4 regions of the Ruegeria sp. O11 genome follow, and region 2 is predicted to be linked to each of the others. Evidence: riboswitches for the same ligand, from Rfam matches in the RefSeq annotation. Region 2 holds a riboswitch; each other region holds the start of a gene.
What was found. Region 2 has a riboswitch for cobalamin ahead of ACRZ91_RS19015 (DUF4198 domain-containing protein). Riboswitches for the same ligand answer to the same signal wherever they lie in the genome.
Positions count from the first base shown of each region.

Region 1: linked by a shared signal. The riboswitch ahead of ACRZ91_RS19740 (DUF1636 family protein) and the one ahead of ACRZ91_RS19015 (DUF4198 domain-containing protein) in region 2 are both predicted to bind cobalamin.
Region 3: linked by a shared signal. The riboswitch ahead of ACRZ91_RS00315 (DUF1636 family protein) and the one ahead of ACRZ91_RS19015 (DUF4198 domain-containing protein) in region 2 are both predicted to bind cobalamin.
Region 4: linked by a shared signal. The riboswitch ahead of ACRZ91_RS12070 (hypothetical protein) and the one ahead of ACRZ91_RS19015 (DUF4198 domain-containing protein) in region 2 are both predicted to bind cobalamin.

Region 1 covers NZ_JBQERS010000016.1:26,409-30,744, reverse strand. Annotated here, with positions in the region: gene ACRZ91_RS19750 (ABC transporter substrate-binding protein) at 1-828, opposite strand, end outside; gene ACRZ91_RS19745 (ABC transporter ATP-binding protein) at 845-1,630, opposite strand; gene ACRZ91_RS19740 (DUF1636 family protein) at 1,627-1,983, opposite strand; cobalamin riboswitch at 2,222-2,429, opposite strand; gene ACRZ91_RS19735 (catalase family protein) at 2,762-3,829, shown strand; gene ACRZ91_RS19730 (peroxidase family protein) at 3,848-4,336, shown strand, end outside.
Region 2 covers NZ_JBQERS010000014.1:91,236-95,571, forward strand. Annotated here, with positions in the region: gene ACRZ91_RS19005 (acetolactate synthase large subunit) at 1-644, shown strand, start outside; gene ACRZ91_RS19010 (aldehyde dehydrogenase family protein) at 641-2,026, shown strand; cobalamin riboswitch at 2,139-2,341, shown strand; gene ACRZ91_RS19015 (DUF4198 domain-containing protein) at 2,472-3,257, shown strand; gene cbiM (cobalt transporter CbiM) at 3,264-3,875, shown strand; gene ACRZ91_RS19025 (cobalt ABC transporter permease) at 3,872-4,336, shown strand, end outside.
Region 3 covers NZ_JBQERS010000001.1:65,768-70,103, forward strand. Annotated here, with positions in the region: gene cobW (cobalamin biosynthesis protein CobW) at 1-755, opposite strand, end outside; gene ACRZ91_RS00315 (DUF1636 family protein) at 752-1,132, opposite strand; cobalamin riboswitch at 1,218-1,420, opposite strand; gene ACRZ91_RS00320 (NAD(P)-dependent oxidoreductase) at 1,566-2,513, shown strand; gene ACRZ91_RS00325 (glycosyltransferase family 2 protein) at 2,805-3,812, shown strand; gene ACRZ91_RS00330 (class I SAM-dependent methyltransferase) at 3,805-4,336, shown strand, end outside.
Region 4 covers NZ_JBQERS010000005.1:101,134-105,469, reverse strand. Annotated here, with positions in the region: gene ACRZ91_RS12080 (DNA polymerase III subunit gamma/tau) at 1-404, opposite strand, end outside; gene ACRZ91_RS12075 (protein-tyrosine phosphatase family protein) at 575-1,078, shown strand; gene ACRZ91_RS12070 (hypothetical protein) at 1,082-1,489, opposite strand; cobalamin riboswitch at 1,577-1,797, opposite strand; gene ACRZ91_RS12065 (alpha/beta hydrolase family protein) at 1,919-2,770, shown strand; gene rsgA (ribosome small subunit-dependent GTPase A) at 2,813-3,841, opposite strand; RNA gene ffs (signal recognition particle sRNA small type) at 4,000-4,098, opposite strand; gene ACRZ91_RS12050 (bifunctional 2',3'-cyclic-nucleotide 2'-phosphodiesterase/3'-nucleotidase) at 4,138-4,336, opposite strand, start outside.

The sequences.
Region 1 (4,336 bases), on a different contig from region 2:
CTGCGACATCACCGGATGCTCTTGCAGGAATTTGAAGGTATCTGCCGCGCCGTTGCCGGTCTGATAATCCAGCAGCACCAGGAATTCGGGGTTAGATGCGGCCACGGCTTCCCAGGAACTACGCCCCCAGCTTGTATCCATGTCATGGGTGACATTCTCACCACCCGCCGCAGCGATCATAGCATCGGGAATGGCAAACTTCCCAGCAGTGAACGGTGCATCCGCCGGACCATCCAACAAGAAAACTCGAGGTTTCGGCAACTCGGTCGTTTGCGCCTCGATCGCGGCCAATTCGTCTTTCCATTCGCTCACTAGCGCCTCGGCCTTGTCCTCGACCTGCATAACCTTGCCAAGACGCAGAACATCGTCAAACAGCAGGTCCATGCTGGACTCGGGGCGATCCTTGTCCAAATGCACACAGCTTTCGGTCAGGATCATGGTTTTGATCCCGAAGGGTTCCAATGTGTCTGGTGTCACATCCCCACCCGGTTTCATTCCATAATACCAGCCCGCGAAAAACAAATCTGGGTCCGCTGCGACGAGATTCTCAACAGTGGGGTATTTCGGCGCGAGCTCCGGAATGTCACCCCGCAAGGTATCGAATTCCGGGCTGGTCTTGTACCAGCCGGTGATCCCGGTGAGGCCGACGATCTTGTCCTGTAGCCCCAAAGCAAAAGCCATATCCGTCATGTTCATGTCATGCACGACCAACCGTTCCGGCAACGTCTCAAACACAAGGGGTTCGCCGCAATTGTCCACGGTGACTTCCTGCGCTGCAGCGCTGCTTGCAATGGCAGTGACCAAAGCCACGGACCAGATGTGTTTCATCAATATTCTCCTGAGTTTATGTAGAAACAGTGGTTCTTCGGATATCAAGAGCCGGTATCACGCGACCCTCATGGTGAAAGCACAGATAATCCACGCCAAAGGTTTCACGGACCCGTTCGGGCGTCAGAACTTCGGCGACCGTGCCAAATCCGGTCAGGCGCGTGGATTTCATCAAAGCAACATGTGTAGCGAATTCAGGGATCATGACCAGATCGTGCACGATCATTACCACTGTGACCCCAAGATCAGCGACCAGCGATAGCATCCGCCCCTTTGCGTCAGGGTCCAGATGATTTGTGGGTTCATCGAGAAACAGCAATGAGGGGTTTTGTGCCAAGGCGCGCGCAATATGCGCACGCTGACGCTCGCCCCCAGAAAGCTGAGCCATCCGCTTTTCTGCCAATGGAGCCAGATCGGTGAGGTCAAGTATCCGGTTCAGTTCGCACGCATGATCTTCGGCCGAGCGATCTGCGCGAATGGGAATCTGACCCAATGCCACATAATCACGCAGTGACAGACGCCCGTCAGGAAATTCCTGCTGGCTGACAACGGCTATCATGCGGGCGCGTTCATTTGCGGATAGGTGCTTGAGGCTTTGTCCATTCATACGCACATCCCCCAATGCCAGTGCCTCGGCACCACAGAGTAGATTCAAAAGCGTTGTTTTACCTGCCCCGTTCGGACCAGCGATTGCAAGAATAGCGCCTTCGTCCAAGGCGAACGAAACGCCTTGCAACAAGATATCTCCGTTAAGCGCGTAATATTCCAGATTTTCGGCAATCAGAAAGCTTTGCTTGGTCATAGCGCTTCCTCAAGCTCAATACGCGGCAGGCGTGAGAGAGTTTTTGTGAACAATGCCCGTGGCCGATCAGTGGCATTTGTCCAACCATCGCCACTGCGCAGATACTGATGGGCAAATTCAACGATCGCGTCCAAATCTTCATCTGTAGAAATGTCACCAAATAGATATTGTGCTTTGCCAAAGGACTGAAAGCCGATGGTGGTTGGCCTTTCACAACCCGCCATACAATTCACAGAGCGGATCACAAATTCCCTCGGCAATCTATGCTTCAACGCCTGGGGTACTTTGTTTGCACTTTCGCCACTTCTGCAGCTCGCGCAGACAAGAAGGATATGATCAACATTGTTCGTCATCTCGCCACCGTTTATTGCGCAATTAAGGTTTTTGCAATGTTATATCGTAACACATTGAATATTCTGAACACCGCTTTGGGCACCCCGCGTCGGCGGTTCACGTTGTCGACAATGTATTGATCAGCGATTTTCGCATTTCTCACTCCGCTTGTTTCCAAGCGCAGACGGAAGCTGCCAGTCGTGTGCACACGTGTGAAACGTGCCATCAATACCTCCTTCCAGGACGCCCCGCCCCGGGTTGGTTGAACAATTGATGGCAGGTCTCCTGACTTGCGGGTCCGCGCTTGGCCAACCTTCCCGACCCTTGGGGTCAGTGGCTATTTGGCATAGCTCACCGCTTACAGTTGCGGGGGCAGTTACGGAATTGGCGCCGCTTGGCATTCCTCACCGTATTCCCTTTTCATCCCTCTGACGTATCGTTGGGAACCATCTGCTGCCTGAGTGCCCGAGATCAAGAAATGCGTCAATAACTTTCTGTCAGCTTAAGTCTTCGAAGGTAAGCCAACGCAACGCCAGCGAATACGGCGCCAACCGTGTCCGTTTTGAAGTCGTAAATCGATGGATCCCACCCTACCAACTATTGACCGGTATACTTCATTCTGACGCGAAAACGGCTGTTTGAGATCAAAAGGAATGAGGCAAAAAGGCTGCCATAAGTCACTTCGTTTGAAAGAAAACCCAAAAAGGGTTAATCTGCGGGCATTTAGAAGGGGCTGGCTGTCGGATATATTTGTAGAGGTTAATTATTGCCTGGGCTTGCTCGGGAAAAGGGGGTTCGTTGACACATTCTTTGCCAAACACTTCACCTGAAGACGTGGTTGACGATATCATCGATCAGAATTTTGAAGTGATCGCGAAGTGGAAAGGTCGAAGGTTAAGAGCGCAACATGGGCGCAGCCATGGATGTGTCAAAGCCACTTTCACAATCCGGGACGATCTGCCGGAAAGGTTGCGCCATGGCCTTTTCGAAAAAGCAGCAAGTTATTCTGCAGCAGTTCGCTTTTCCAACGGTGCGCATCTGGACGATCGTAAAACCGATGCCCATGGAATGGCGGTCAAACTATTTGATGTGCCGGGCACCAAACTGATCGACGTCGAGGCACTTTCACAACTCAACATCTCGCAAATCAGCGATGAGTTTGACTTTGTTCTTGTCGATCAGGACACTTTCCCCAGCTACCTTTCCGACGACTATGAACGGCTAAGCAGCCTGATCGCCACGCTGCAAGCCCTCCAGCACGCGGCAAATAAGCGTCGCAGCTGGTCATTGAAGCTGATCGCTCGAGGGTTGGTGGCCCTGTTTCGCGCATTTGCCACACAAAAAGGCAGGCGACATCTTAAGACTGCGAGCGATTTTGCCTCGAACTACATGCAGTCGCCATTTGAGGCGCATTTCTGGTCAACGACGCCCTATCGTCTGGGGACTGAACTGACAGTACGATACCTCGCCCGCAGCGTTCGCCATAAAGTAGCAACTAAACCGGTGGACGAGCATGACGGCATCAGCCTGAAACTCCGTCAGGACGTCGCCAGTGACGGCAATCGATTTGAGTTCTGTATAATCGAACCACCGCGCAGCGATGGCGACTTCGATCCGCTCGATAACCGCGTCAGATGGGCCTGCGATCCACAGCCGGACGCACCACTTGACCCGTTTCATCGCACGGTTACACCCATCGCAGATATTACCATCGAAAGAGATGCAGAATTCGATCCGCTCGATGGTGATACCCTGTCATTTTCGCCATGGCGTGTGACCGCCGAGCACAAACCTCTGGGCCCGATCAACGCAATCCGGCTTAAGACTTACCTCAGCCTCGCCCGCGCCCGTTTTCCAAACCGATGATCAATTGGAGCCATTTAGATGCTGAATATTGATGATCTTATCAATCTTGGGTTCAAGATCGCACCACGCACGACAAGCTATATCTCAGCCATGAGGCTTGCGAATGCAGCGCGGGTGCACCGGCCGCGGCCCTATACATTGGGTGCGGACTATACCAGCTGGCCAGGCGTCTATTCCAACCGTTGGATTGGTCGTCACACAACGCCCGAAGATCCTTCTCCGATCCTGCCATCGGAAAGCGAAGTGGCCGACTTATTTCGCCGCAGAACACAGATAGATGGCAGCCCGCTTACCTTGTTGTGCCCGCAAGGCACGACCGTTCTATTCATCTCGGTCGCGCAATGGTTCACCGACAGCTTTCTGCGGACCTTCGGGCCAACTGGACCGTTTGATCAGACTGATTCAAACCACGAAGTCGATTTATGCCAGATCTACGGGTTGAACGATTTTCAAACTGATATGCTGCGCGAAAGAGACCCCGAAACAGGCGAAATGACCCACCGACTG
Region 2 (4,336 bases):
ACTTCCAGCGGGTCAAAAACGAGACCGATCTACACACATCAGAAGGCGCTGCTGATCCGCGCTTTCCGGTCATCCCCCAGCGGTTTGTAGCTGACACACGCAAAGTCATGGGGGATTGCGATATCATCGCTTTGGACAACGGTATCTACAAAATTTGGTACGCCAGAAATTATCAGGCCTATCAGCCCAATACGGTTTTGTTGGACAACGCGCTTGCCACCATGGGGGCAGGTTTACCTTCGGCCATGATGGCAGCAAAGCTATATCCCGAACGCAGGGTCATGGCCATTTGCGGTGACGGAGGGTTCATGATGAACAGCCAGGAGATTGAAACCGCCGTTCGTCTTGGCCTCAATCTGGTTGTTACTGTTCTGAATGACAGCTCGTACGGAATGATCCGTTGGAAGCAGTCGCATGCGGGGTTTGATGATTGGGGATTGGAATTCAAGAATCCTGATTTTGTGCAATACGCCAACAGCTATGGTGCTGCGGGTCATCGGGTTGAAAGGACAGAAGATCTGGTGCCTACATTTGAAAAAGCGTTTGAAGCAGGTGGTGTGCATCTGATCGACTTGCCGGTCGATTACAGTGAAAACCAACGTGTCCTCATTGATGAGCTTGCGGCGAAGGTCTGTCTGATATGAGTAATGTTGTTGAAGTTCTGAACCCGTTTGATCTTGACAAAATCGGTAGTGTCGAGGTTAAAAGCTGGAACGATATCAATGTGATGCTGAACGTGGCACACGGTCTGCACCGTGATCGGGGCACTTGGTTGCCTGCTTACAGGCGGATTGAGGTTCTGAAGAATGCAGCCCGGATCATGTCCGGCCGCGCGGAAGACCTTGCGATGCTGATCGCCAGCGAAGGTGGCAAACCCTTGATTGACGCGCGCATCGAAGTGGCACGTGCTATTGATGGTGTCGAACTGTGTATCCATGAAATCGGGCAGATGGCGGGCCGGGAAATACCGATGGATCTGACAGCAGCAGGATCGGGTCGGATTGCCTTTACACAGCGTGAACCCATCGGCGTTGTGGTTGCCGCAAGCGCGTTTAACCATCCGTTGAACTTGATCGTACATCAGGTGGCCCCGGCTGTGGCCACTGGATGCCCGGTCCTCGTCAAACCGGCGCTTGATACACCACTGTCATGCGAAGCATTTGTCGACATCCTGTATGAGGCTGGCCTGCCAAAGGAGTGGTGCCATCTGGCGATTTGCCAAAATGATGTAGCTGAACGGATGATCACGGACGCGCGCGTCGGAATCTTTTCTTTCATCGGATCGGCACGTGTCGGGTGGATGCTGCGCTCGAAGCTGGCGCCGGGGACGCGATGCGCGTTGGAGCACGGCGGAGCGGCGCCAGTTATCATCGATGAGACAGCCGACATTGATGCCATGATCCCCTTGTTGACCAAGGGTGGATTTTATCATTCCGGTCAAGTTTGTGTCTCGGTTCAGCGTGTTTTTGCTCCATCAGGGATGGCGGAAACGGTCGCTCGAAAGTTGGCAGAAGCCGCCTCAGCGTTGAAGGTGGGTGATGCCCGTGACGCCAGAGTGGAATGTGGGCCACTGATCCGTCCGGGTGAAGTTGATCGAGTAGAACAATGGGTAGACGAAGCGGTTGCGGGAGGTGCCCGCGTAATGACAGGGGGTAAACGGCTGGGCCGAACGACCTATGCACCGACTGTCCTTCTAAACCCACCCGCTGATGCGAGCGTGTCCATCTCCGAAATCTTCGGGCCGGTTGTCTGTGTTTATGAATATGATGATCTTAGTGCTGCATACGACGCTGCAAACGGCCTTCCTTTTGCATTTCAGGCGTCGGTCTTTACCAAATCCCTGGATACAGCAATGCAAGCTGTGCGGTATTTGGACGCCACGGCCGTAATGGTGAACGATCATACTGCTTTTCGGGTCGACTGGATGCCATTCGCGGGTCGCCGTCAATCAGGGTACAACACCGGCGGTATCGGCTACACCATGCATGACATGACGCAAGATAAGATGGCTGTAATACGGCTGTGATGAAGCTGTCAGGATCAATCCGATACTGATCGAGCGCATGTGTGTACTCAAATTTCGCAAATGGCCCGCTTAGTGACGGAAACGATTGTTGACCGCGCTTTGCATGTTCTGGCATGAACACGCCATGTTCGGTTCCGGGGGATTCCTCTGGGAGCAATAGGGAATGTAGTGCGGCGCTCTTCGCGCCAAATCTGCAACTGCCCCCGCAACTGTAAGCGGCGAGCGCGGCTGACAATGCCACTGGGATATCCCGGGAAGGCCAGCATAGCGCCCTGACCCGCAAGTCAGGAGACCTGCCGAACACGCGCCCTCGGAAAGGGTGCTCATTGTCGGCGACGGGGTGTGCGCTGTATCCGTTTGTCTCGGTCGACGAACGGACGCGGGCCCTCCCCAAGTCAAAACCAAATATGTGCCGGGGAAGGCGCGACCTGAGAAGGACTGAGTTTTGAAGAAGTTGTTTTTGGCAGCCGCAGCTGCTGCAGTGATGCCTACGTTTGCGAGCGCTCATTTCCTACTGGAATACACAGAAAACACGATTATCGAGCGACCCGGTGCTGTGCCGGTAAAGCTGATATTCTGGCACCCGTTTGAAGCCGGTCATGTGATGACGCTTGAAAAACCGGAAGAATTCTATGTGATCCACAACGGCAGTAAAACCGATCTGCTGGACACATTGGAAGAAACCACATTTGACGGCCCAGACAACAGCGCCAAGGCGTTCAAAGGCTCGGTCCCGGTGAAGCGTTCGGGCGACTATGTGGTGGTGACCGTTCCTGCGCCTTACTACGAAGAATCTGAGGACATTTATATCCAGCAGATCACCAAGGCCTATCTGAACCGAAATGAACTGCCCACCGACTGGGATCAGCCGCAAGGTCTGGCAACAGAAATCCTGCCGCTGAACAAGCCCTACAACATCATTGCGGGCTCTACTTTCACGGGTCGCGTGCTGAGCGAGGGCAAACCAGTTGCACGGGTCGAGATTGAGATCGAATACATCGCCGCCGCCCCTGACCTGAAAGGCACGGGCGCCGCTGCACCGACAGTGTCACCGCTGCCAGGTGGTGCGCTGGTAGCGATTTCGGACGAGAATGGCTATTTCAGTTTTGGTGTACCCAAGGCCGGTTACTGGGGTTTCGCTGCTCTGGGCTCTGGTCCGAAAACCGAGCATGAAGGTAAAGAGCTGAGCCAGGATGCCGTAATCTGGATCCGCGCCTGGGATCTGGAGTAAGCCCTTATGCACATTGTAGATGGTGCTCTTTCGAACCCTGTCGTAGTCGGCGGTGCGATCGCTGCTGCAGGCGGGATTGCAATGGGGCTGAAGTCGCTGGATCTGGATCGCATTCCCACAGCGGGTGTTCTGTCAGCCAGTTTCTTCGTTGCTTCGCTGATTCATGTGCCGATTGGCCCATCTTCTGTGCATCTGATCCTGAACGGCCTGGCCGGGCTTTTGCTCGGTTGGGCCGCCTTTCCAGCTTTGTTCGTAGGGCTGCTGTTACAGGCTGTATTCTTTGGATTTGGCGGATTGACTGTGCTTGGGATCAATACGCTGAATATTGCCCTTCCGGCGGTACTGACCTGGATGATCTTTGGCCGCCTCACCGCCCGAGGCTCACCCTTTCAGGGGGCGATTTGGGGCGGTATCGGGGGGGCGTTCTCAGTCGCAGCCACAACCGCGTTTGTTGCCGTTTCACTGGCGATGTCCGGTGAGGCGTTCCTGCCTGCGGCCAAGCTGGTGTTTTTCGCCCATATACCGGTTATGGGCATTGAAGCCATGCTTACGGGGTTTGCCGTGATGTTGGCGCGCAAGGTGAAACCGGAACTGTTCAAAAAGGCGGTTTTAACATGAAACAACTGGTTGTTATTGCCACGCTGATGCTCACACCGATTTCGGCCCTCGCACACAAGGTCATCGCGGGGGTTTTCCCCGCTGGCGAAGCGATCGAGGGTGAGCTGGGGTTTTCCAATGGCGATATGGCAAGCGACCAGGAAGTTTTCGTCTACGGCCCCGATGGTGCTGAACTAGGTCACACCGTTACCGATGGAGACGGGTTCTTTTTGTATATCCCCACAAAACCTGTTGCGCATACCTTCAAGGCCGATCTCGGCGCGGGCCATGTGGCTGAAGTGACCATGTCCGCAAACGAGGTGGCCGAAATCATGGGAGTTGCCGTTGAGGTTGCCGAGATCGGTGCTCAGCCGACGACTGTTGCAAGCGTTGGAACCGTGATGGTTGCGTCTCTGTCCGATCAAGAACGCGCCGCGATTGCTAAAGTGGTGCGCGACGAAACCCGCCCCTTGCGCCGAGAA
Region 3 (4,336 bases), on a different contig from region 2:
TCGTCATGCTCGTGATCGTGATGACCATCATGATGGCTGGGACGCGCTTCCATGTCGTCCTCGGCGGCAGCTTCAAGGCCCAAGACAACGCGCACGTCCACGACACCTTCGGCGACTTCGACGACGGGTAGGGGGCGAGGGGCTTCGGCCGCGATGACCTCTTTGGCTTTGGCGACACCTTCGGGACCGGCCAGATCCGGCTTGGTCAGCAGGATGATGTCGGCGCAAGAGATCTGATCTTCAAACACCTCCGATAGTGGCGTCTCGTGGTCGATCGACTCATCGGCAAGGCGCTGGGCGTCTACCGCTTCGACATTGGGTGCGAACCGACCAGCAGCGACAGCTTCGGCATCGGCCAAAGCGATCACGCCGTCGACTGTGATTTTCGAGCGAATGTCTGGCCAGTCGAACGCTTTGAGCAGCGGCTTAGGCAGGGCCAGGCCCGAAGTTTCGATCAGAATGTGATCGGGGCGCGGCTCCAAGGCCATAAGCGCTTCGATCGTGGGAATGAAATCGTCGGCCACAGTGCAGCAGATGCAGCCATTGGCCAGTTCCATGATATTTTCTGCTGGGCAATCCGGGATTGCGCAGGATTTCAGGATATCGCCATCGACACCCACATCGCCGAACTCATTGACTACAACAGCCAAGCGCTTGCCTTGCGGGTTCTGCATCAAATGCTTGACCAGCGTCGTTTTGCCCGAGCCCAGAAAGCCGGTGATCACGGTGACGGGCAGTTTTTCGAGATTGCTCATTTCAGCGCTCCAATCGGGGGAATACGGGCCGCGCAATTCTTGCGGAAGTGTTCGGGGCGTTCACGCCATTTGACCAGCCCGTCCTCGGTCTGAAGGTACTTGGTGGCACCTTCAATGATGGTTTCGACGTGATCGGTTTCGCTCAGATGCTCATAGACGAATGTCCATCGATCAGGTCCACCACGCAGCACGATAGAACAGCCCTCATCGCAGTTTGAAAGGCATTCTACTGCTTTCAAGGTGATGCCCTCGGGCAGGGTGGCCTGTTCAAGCGCTTTGTGCAGCAATGTGCCGGGGCGTTGGGCGTCGTCTTCGACGGGTAGGCCGCGACGACAGGTGGTGCAGACCAGCAGTTCGACCGGTGTGGTGTCGGTCATGTCTCTCATCCCCCCAAATCCTCTTCGTGGGGGACGGGGTTTCATGCGGGCCGATCAAAGCCCCACACCGGAACACCCCGTCCGGTTTCATCTTCGGGCGTTGGCAGGTCTCCCGGCTTGCGGATGTCAGAGCGGTGCTCTGTCGGATGTCCCGCCTTCCCGGCATTCGCCAGTGGCTTGGGCACCCTCTCCGGTCACGGTCGCGGGGGCGGCTGCGTTTGACGGAAAATCCGCTGACGCATTCCCTTTTCATCTGCTGCTGCAGACACCAACACTTGGCTCTTGGGACAGCATCACCCCCCTTGTCAAGCGAGTCTCGCTCAACTGTGCGTACAGGGGCAAAAAAGCGACCTCTGAGGGTCGCTGGACGGCATGACTTAGGTCAACGGGCGTGTTGGCATGTGCATGGAAAGACGAACAGGGAGAGCGTCATATGAAAGTAGGCTTCATCGGGCTGGGAAACGTGGGCGGAAAATTGTCGGGCTCGCTGCTGCGCAATGGGATTGACCTGACCGTTCATGACCTCAACCCTGATCTTGTGTCTGGTTTTGTCGCGCAGGGTGCGAAGGCAGCTGAAAGCCCCGCTCAATTGATGCGGGATTGTGACGCCGTGATTACCTGTCTGCCATCTCCTGCCGCCTCGGACGCGGTAATGCAGGAGATGCTGTCCGAAGTGACATCCGGTAAGATCTGGATGGAAATGTCCACCACCGACGAAGCGGAAGTAAAACGATTGGGTGCTTCGGTGATCGAACGTGGGGGGGCTGCAGTCGATTGCCCGGTATCGGGCGGATGTCATCGGGCGGCTACGGGCAATATTTCGATCTTCGCAGGTTGCGATCGGGAAACATTTGAGCGCATTCTGCCGTTCCTGACGACGATGGGGCGCCGCGTTTTGCACACAGGCGATTTGGGATCGGCCTCAGTGTTGAAGGTGCTGACAAACTATTTGGCAACCGCAAATCTGATCACTTGCGCCGAGGCTTTGGTGACCGCAAAGGCCGCAGGGATGGATCTTGGCACGACCTATGAGGCAATCAAAATTTCATCGGGCACATCATTTGTACACGAAACGGAAAGCCAGGTGATCCTGAATGGGTCGCGCGATATCTCATTCACCATGGATCTGGTCAAAAAAGACATCGGTCTGTTTCAGGAGGTCGCCGACCGCGCCGGGGTGCCGCTGGAGATAAACCCGGTGATGATGGAAATCTTCGACGACGGAATCGCACGTTACGGTGACCGGGAACTTTCCCCCAACATTATCAAACGCCTTGAGGACGCCACGGGGCTGGATATCCGTGCTCCGGGGTTCCCCGCGGAAATGCAGGATGATGAGCCGGAAGAGCCGGGTTACGAAGTGGTTCCTCAGAATCGGTAAAACATAATGTGCTGATGTTCATGAAGAGTTTCGTTTGATGATGCCACGGCTATCTGCGGTTCGGAGGTGGCAATTCGGATTGTCGCAGGAAAGCTCTGATGAAGTCGTCGGTTAACTCAATTTTAGCAAACGCTGAGTGCATATTGAGTTCCATCAATTTCATCAGATCCTCCTGGGGCGCTGAGCGCGGTAGCCAGTTATTCCTGGGACTTGCTGCGTTGGACAAATTCCGGAGGCTATTCTAAACAGATCAACAATAGTCCGATAATGGCACAGGCAAGAGTTTAACTTATGGGAAACGAGACCTTTCTCATCGTGACGACGATGAAGAACGAAGGGCCATTTATGATCGATTGGGTGGCTTACAACCGCGCAATCGGGTTCAATGATATCCTGATCTACACCAACGACTGTTCTGATGGCACAGATGTCATCGGTGATCGGATGCAGGCCTTAGGCTGGGCGCATCATGAGCGCAACAAGATCGGACCACGCGCTGCGCCCCAGAACCGGGCTTTTACCCGATCTCGCAGTCATCCGAGCTATCAGTCCGCAAATTGGATCATGAGCCTGGATGTGGATGAATACATCAATATCCGTTTGCCTGAAGGCAATGTTCAGTCACTGGTAGAGGCAAGCGGTGAAGCTGATGCAATATCGATCTGTTGGCGTATGTTCGGAAATGCCGGCTTAAATGACTTTGTCGATCGACCTGTCCCTGAGATGTTCTTTCAGGCGGCCACCGAAGACAGCTACCCCCATCACCGGACGAAAGGTTTCAAAACGCTATTCCGAAATAACGGCAAGTTTAGTCGGTTTCGCGCCCACCGTCCTCGGATAAATCCAGAGGATGCCCCAAATCCTGACGCACCGTACGAAGGGGTGTTGTGGAGAGATGCAGGCGGAAACCTCTACCCGGCAGATCAGGTGAAATGGAAGGCGTGGCGCGGATTCAGCCATGAATTCGCGCGTATTCACCACTATGCAGTACGAAGTACCGATAGCTTTCTTGTCAAACGTGAACGGGGGCGGACTAACCATGTTGGCCAGGACCAAGGTCTGAAATACTGGCTTGTAATGAATCACAACGACGTCGAAGATCGCTCGATCTTGGGCCACATGCCCGCCATGCATGACATCAAAGCCGAGATGATGGCTGATCCTCAGCTGGCCGAACTTCACCACAAAGCCTGCGAATGGCATAGTGCAAAAGCCGAAGAATTGAAGGCCAGACCTGATTGGCTCGATTTGGTTGAGGCCTTGCAGAATTCTCATATTGGAGAAGACGCCCATGGCTGAAACCGTATCCGCCGAGGACCGCCGCAAGAAACAAGCCCTGCAGCGCGAGCGGAAAGATGCGCTGAGGCGCGAAATGCTCAGGACAATGCCGCACGGAAAGCTCAGCATCGAAATCGGCGTCTGGCGGGGCGAGTTTTCGCGGATATTACTCGATGAATTGAAGCCTTCTAAGCTGTGCCTCATCGACCCATGGGGCGTGCAGCCCGACGCAGATGGTGGCGCATCTTTGGCCGGAGCGCGTAGCCAAAACGATATGGACCGCATCTATGAAGCGGTGAAAAACACATACGCCTCTGAGATAGCGAAGGGTCAAGTTTCGGTAATTCGCGATTTTTCGGTTCCTGCGCTGCGCCTGTTCGAAGATCAGAGTATCGGTTTCGCCTATCTTGATGGAGACCATTCATATGAAGGGGTCAAAGCGGATCTGGATGCGGTATTGCCGAAGATGATCGAAGGCGGTGTCATCATGTTGGACGACTACCATCGGAGGGGATGGTGGAAAGATGGTGTGATGCGTGCACTCC
Region 4 (4,336 bases), on a different contig from region 2:
ATGTAAATCTTGTAGCGTGCGCTGGCGGCACGGTAGCGGACACTGTCGATGATTTCACGGATGTCGTTCACACCAGTCCGGCTGGCGGCGTCCATCTCCATCACATCGACGTGGCGGCCTTCCATGATGGCGACGCAATGCTCGCACTGACCGCAGGGTTCGGTGGTGGGTTTACCTTCGCCATCAGGCCCGATGCAATTCATCCCCTTCGCGATGATCCGGGCTGTGGTTGTTTTACCGGTGCCACGGATGCCGGTCATGATAAAGGCCTGAGCGATCCGGTCCGCCTCGAACGCGTTTTTCAGTGTGCGTACCATCGCGTCCTGACCGACCAGATCGGCAAAGGTTTCAGGACGGTATTTGCGGGCAAGAACCTGGTAGGCGGGGCTTGGCGTATCGGTCATGTCTGCTCTGTCGGATTCGAGTTACGCCGCAGCGTAGAGGCCCCCGCTGCCCGCGTCCACAGCAAGCCGCGAGGATTTTCATTTTGGATTGCTGGCCGACGCGGTTAATATCGTACAGTCTAAGACCAGCCAGAAAGATTTTCTGATCAGCGTTTCGGGGGGAGCGTAGAATGGCTCAGATTGTTATCCATGCACTTCAAGTGGGCGGGGGCACGCTTGCGTTAACTTCAATGCCAGGGCGAGGAGGAGACTATTCCGGTGATCTTGATGCGGTTACCGGATGGAAGCCCGGCCTTATTCTGTCAATGACTACCGAGGTCGAGATGATCCTTGATGGCGCCAGGGATTTTGGGGCCGATGTTCGCAGCCGCGCTTGTCGCTGGGTTCATCTGCCAGTCGAGGATTACGGTATACCTTCCGACGACATTGATATGCGCTGGGTGGATGCCAGCGAGTCCGCTCGCCACGCATTATCGGGTGGAGGCCGAGTACTAATCCACTGCAAAGGCGGATGTGGCCGTTCTGGTATGGCTGTATTACGCTTAATGGTCGAGTGTGGAGAGCACCCGGACGAGGCATTGAATAGATTGCGAGCGTTACGCCCATGTGCAGTTGAAACCGACGCGCAGCTGCGCTGGGCGACTGCGCCTGCCAGTGTCTTGGTAGCCGAATAGCGATCAAGCCGACGGACGGTATTCAGCCTGCGCCCGAGTACTTCCGCCCAGGGTTAACACTTCCAGCATCGCGCAAGGCGGTCGGGACAAGGTGCCTCCAGGGATGGGGTGCGAGTCCGTGCCAAACATCAGGTCTGCATAGCTGTCCAGATGGTCGATCGCGACGTCTGAATCGGCATCACAGAACACTCGGGTTTCTTCGGGACCGGAGCGAAATCGGGCGGTGCACCCACTGGCGCAATGAGTCAAATCGCAGCTTCCTTCGATTCCGAATCCTGCGGTGGTCGTGGGGCCAGCTTTTCCAACCGAAGTGGCCAGTGCCCGTGCCAGTCGTGCCAAAGCGGGGCAGTTTTTCCCGGTCCGTTGGCAAATTGTTGCCGAGAATTTATGCGTGTTGGTCTTCCAGATCATTCATGCGCCCTCCGCGCAGGGCAGGGGCATCAATCAGGAGGGACAGCATGCATGCGGTCTTGCCCTGCCCGGACACCCCGCCCGAGTTTCAGTTTCGATTTGATGGCAGGTCTCCTGACTTGCGGGTCATTGCTTTGCCGACCTTCCCGACCTTCAAGGCCAGTGGCATTTCGACATCGCTCTCCGCTTACAGTTGCGGGGGCAGTCTCGGACTGGGTTCGTTCCGGTTTTATCCGGGCAGAACCGCACCGTGTTCCCTTTTCATCCCGGCCCAGTTGGGCGCGAGAACCATCACGTCATCGCTAGCGGTACAATCGTTCGGGAGTCAAGAAGATTGATGATGGCATGTGACGCACGGTCCAGCCACGTCAACCTTGACTCGGCGCGCCTTGGGTGAACTGATCGGTTCAGTTGATTTCAGAGGGCACCATGTTGGACACACAGCAAGCGGTTGTCACCGAGGACATTCAGTTTCAGTCCGGCCCGGCAATACTGTCGGCACGGCTCTATCACCCTGTCGCAGAACCAGACAAAGTTGTTGTGATCAACGGCGCAACCGGTGTGCCCAGAGATTACTACCAGCATTTCGCAAGTTGGCTTGCAAAAGCGCACGGCATGGCCTGCCTTACCTATGACTACAGGGATTTTGGTCACTCTCTGACAGGCTCACAAAAGCAATCGCGTGTCACCATGGCGGATTGGGCGCTGATCGACATTCCGGCTGCACGGACCGAAATGCGGCGGAGGTTTCCACAGGCCAAGCTTTGGAGTATCGGGCATTCTTTGGGCGGGATGTTTGGTCCGGTCCAACCCGATATCAATCAGATCGACAGGATGATCTGTGTCTGTTCCGGTCTGGTTACGCTGAGGGATCATCCTTGGCCTTACCGTGCTTTGGCGACGTTGTTCTGGTACGGTCATGCGCCCCTGGCGGTACATTCGCTCGGGTATTTGCCTGGAAAGGCTTTGGGTTTTGGAACAGATCTGCCATCCCAAGTTTACTGGCAATGGCGCAAATGGTGCACAGCGCCCCAAAGTTATGTACCCGAAATCGGAGACACCTTGCCGGCAAACCGCTGGGCCGACATGGGCAGGCAAGTTGACATATTCGCCTTTGAGGATGATCAGGTTGTGCCCCCCCCCAGGCGGTTTGGCGGCTTGCCGACCTCTATGGTTCTGGCGCGCGGCGCCATCTGCTTTCGGCAAATGAATTCGGGTTATCCGAAGTCGGCCATATCGGCGCGTTTGCCCGGCGAAACGCTGCCGTCTGGCCCCGGTTGATCGCCTGAAATGCTGGGCACCGGTAACCGGTGCCCAGAAAGGTCACAGTCCCTTGCGGGATTTTTTCTCGTGCATCACGCTGCGCACCATTTTCCCAAACGCTTTGTCGCGTGCGCGTGCCTGTGCCACCGAAGCCGAATTGTGCTGATCTTCGCGACACAGCTTGTGCCATCGGTCCAGCCGTGCGGGATCAAGTGCCCCGGTTTCGATTGCAGCCTGTATCGCACAGCCGGGCTCGGTGTCGTGCTGACAATCAGAGAATCGGCAGTTCAGGCTCAGGTCAGAGATGTCCGAGAATACCTCGTCCACACCCTCTTGCGCGTCCAACAGGCGCAACGCACGCATACCGGGTGTATCGATCAACCAACCTCCGTTGCTCATTCGATGTAACGCACGTGCTGTTGTTGTGTGCCTGCCACGCGCATCATCTTCGCGAATGCCTGCGGTGGCTTGATCCTGTCCAGTCATCCCGTTGGCGAGTGTCGTCTTGCCAACGCCAGACGATCCGACCAGGGCGCTGGTCTGTCCCTTCGGGCACCACGACAGGACCTGTTCGATATCGGACTGATCCAAGGCATTTACGGCCAAAACTGTCAGAAACGGGGCCAGTGACTGGGCCTGTTCGACATAAGCAATTGCGTTGTCGCAGGTGTCCGACTTGGTCAGAACGATCACCGGATAGCTGCCTGCCTGATGGGCCAGCGCAAGATAGCGCTCTAGTCGGGGCAGGTTGAAGTCGGCATTGCAGGAACTGACGATGAACAGCACATCCACATTGGCCGCGATTAACTGTGCTGCGACGCCTGTGCCCGCAGCCCGGCGCTGCAGCAGGCTGCGCCGTTCCAGAACACTGCGTATGCGTTTGTTTTCATCGGTCAGCACCCAATCTCCGACGGCAAAAGCACCAGTTGGTTGGTCTGGGGAGAGTAGGGGAGTCTCGCCTTCTGGACTCAACCCGATCAACCGATCCCGGTGAACGGCTGCGATGCGAAAGGGGAGAAGAGACGGCTCAGCCGCATGCTGAGCTGCAAAGTGAGAGGACCATCCGAGGTCCGATAAGGAAAGTGACATGTGTCTGCCTGTAATCAGAAACAACAATCCTGTCGAACGGCGAACGCGCATTCGCAGGTGAGGTATTCAGGCAGTCAGCTGGAAAAAAGAATCAGAACCGGTCTGCCCGAAGGGTCATTGCTACAATCATAAACGCCCTCCTACGGCTAATGGGTTCAAAGTGAGAGGTTGGACATCGACCCAAGCGGGGCTCGTTGTGGCTGCTTCCTTCCGGACCTGACCAGGTTGGCGAGGCGCTCGCCCGCGCCAACCTCTCGAACATCGATATAGGCCTCCGGCTGTAAAATGGCAACCCGTCAGAAGGTCAGATGAATGCGCATAAACCCATCGGTATCACGGGGCAGTATCTGGGGATCATAATCCGCCAATTCTTCCAGGTATTTGTCCGCGCCGGGACCGGTGGTCAGAATTGCTCCGCGGCTTTGGGTCGGCACAAACGAGAACGGCTGAGGAGCTTGTTCCAATGGGTCTACGGGCGATCTTCCCGCGATGGAA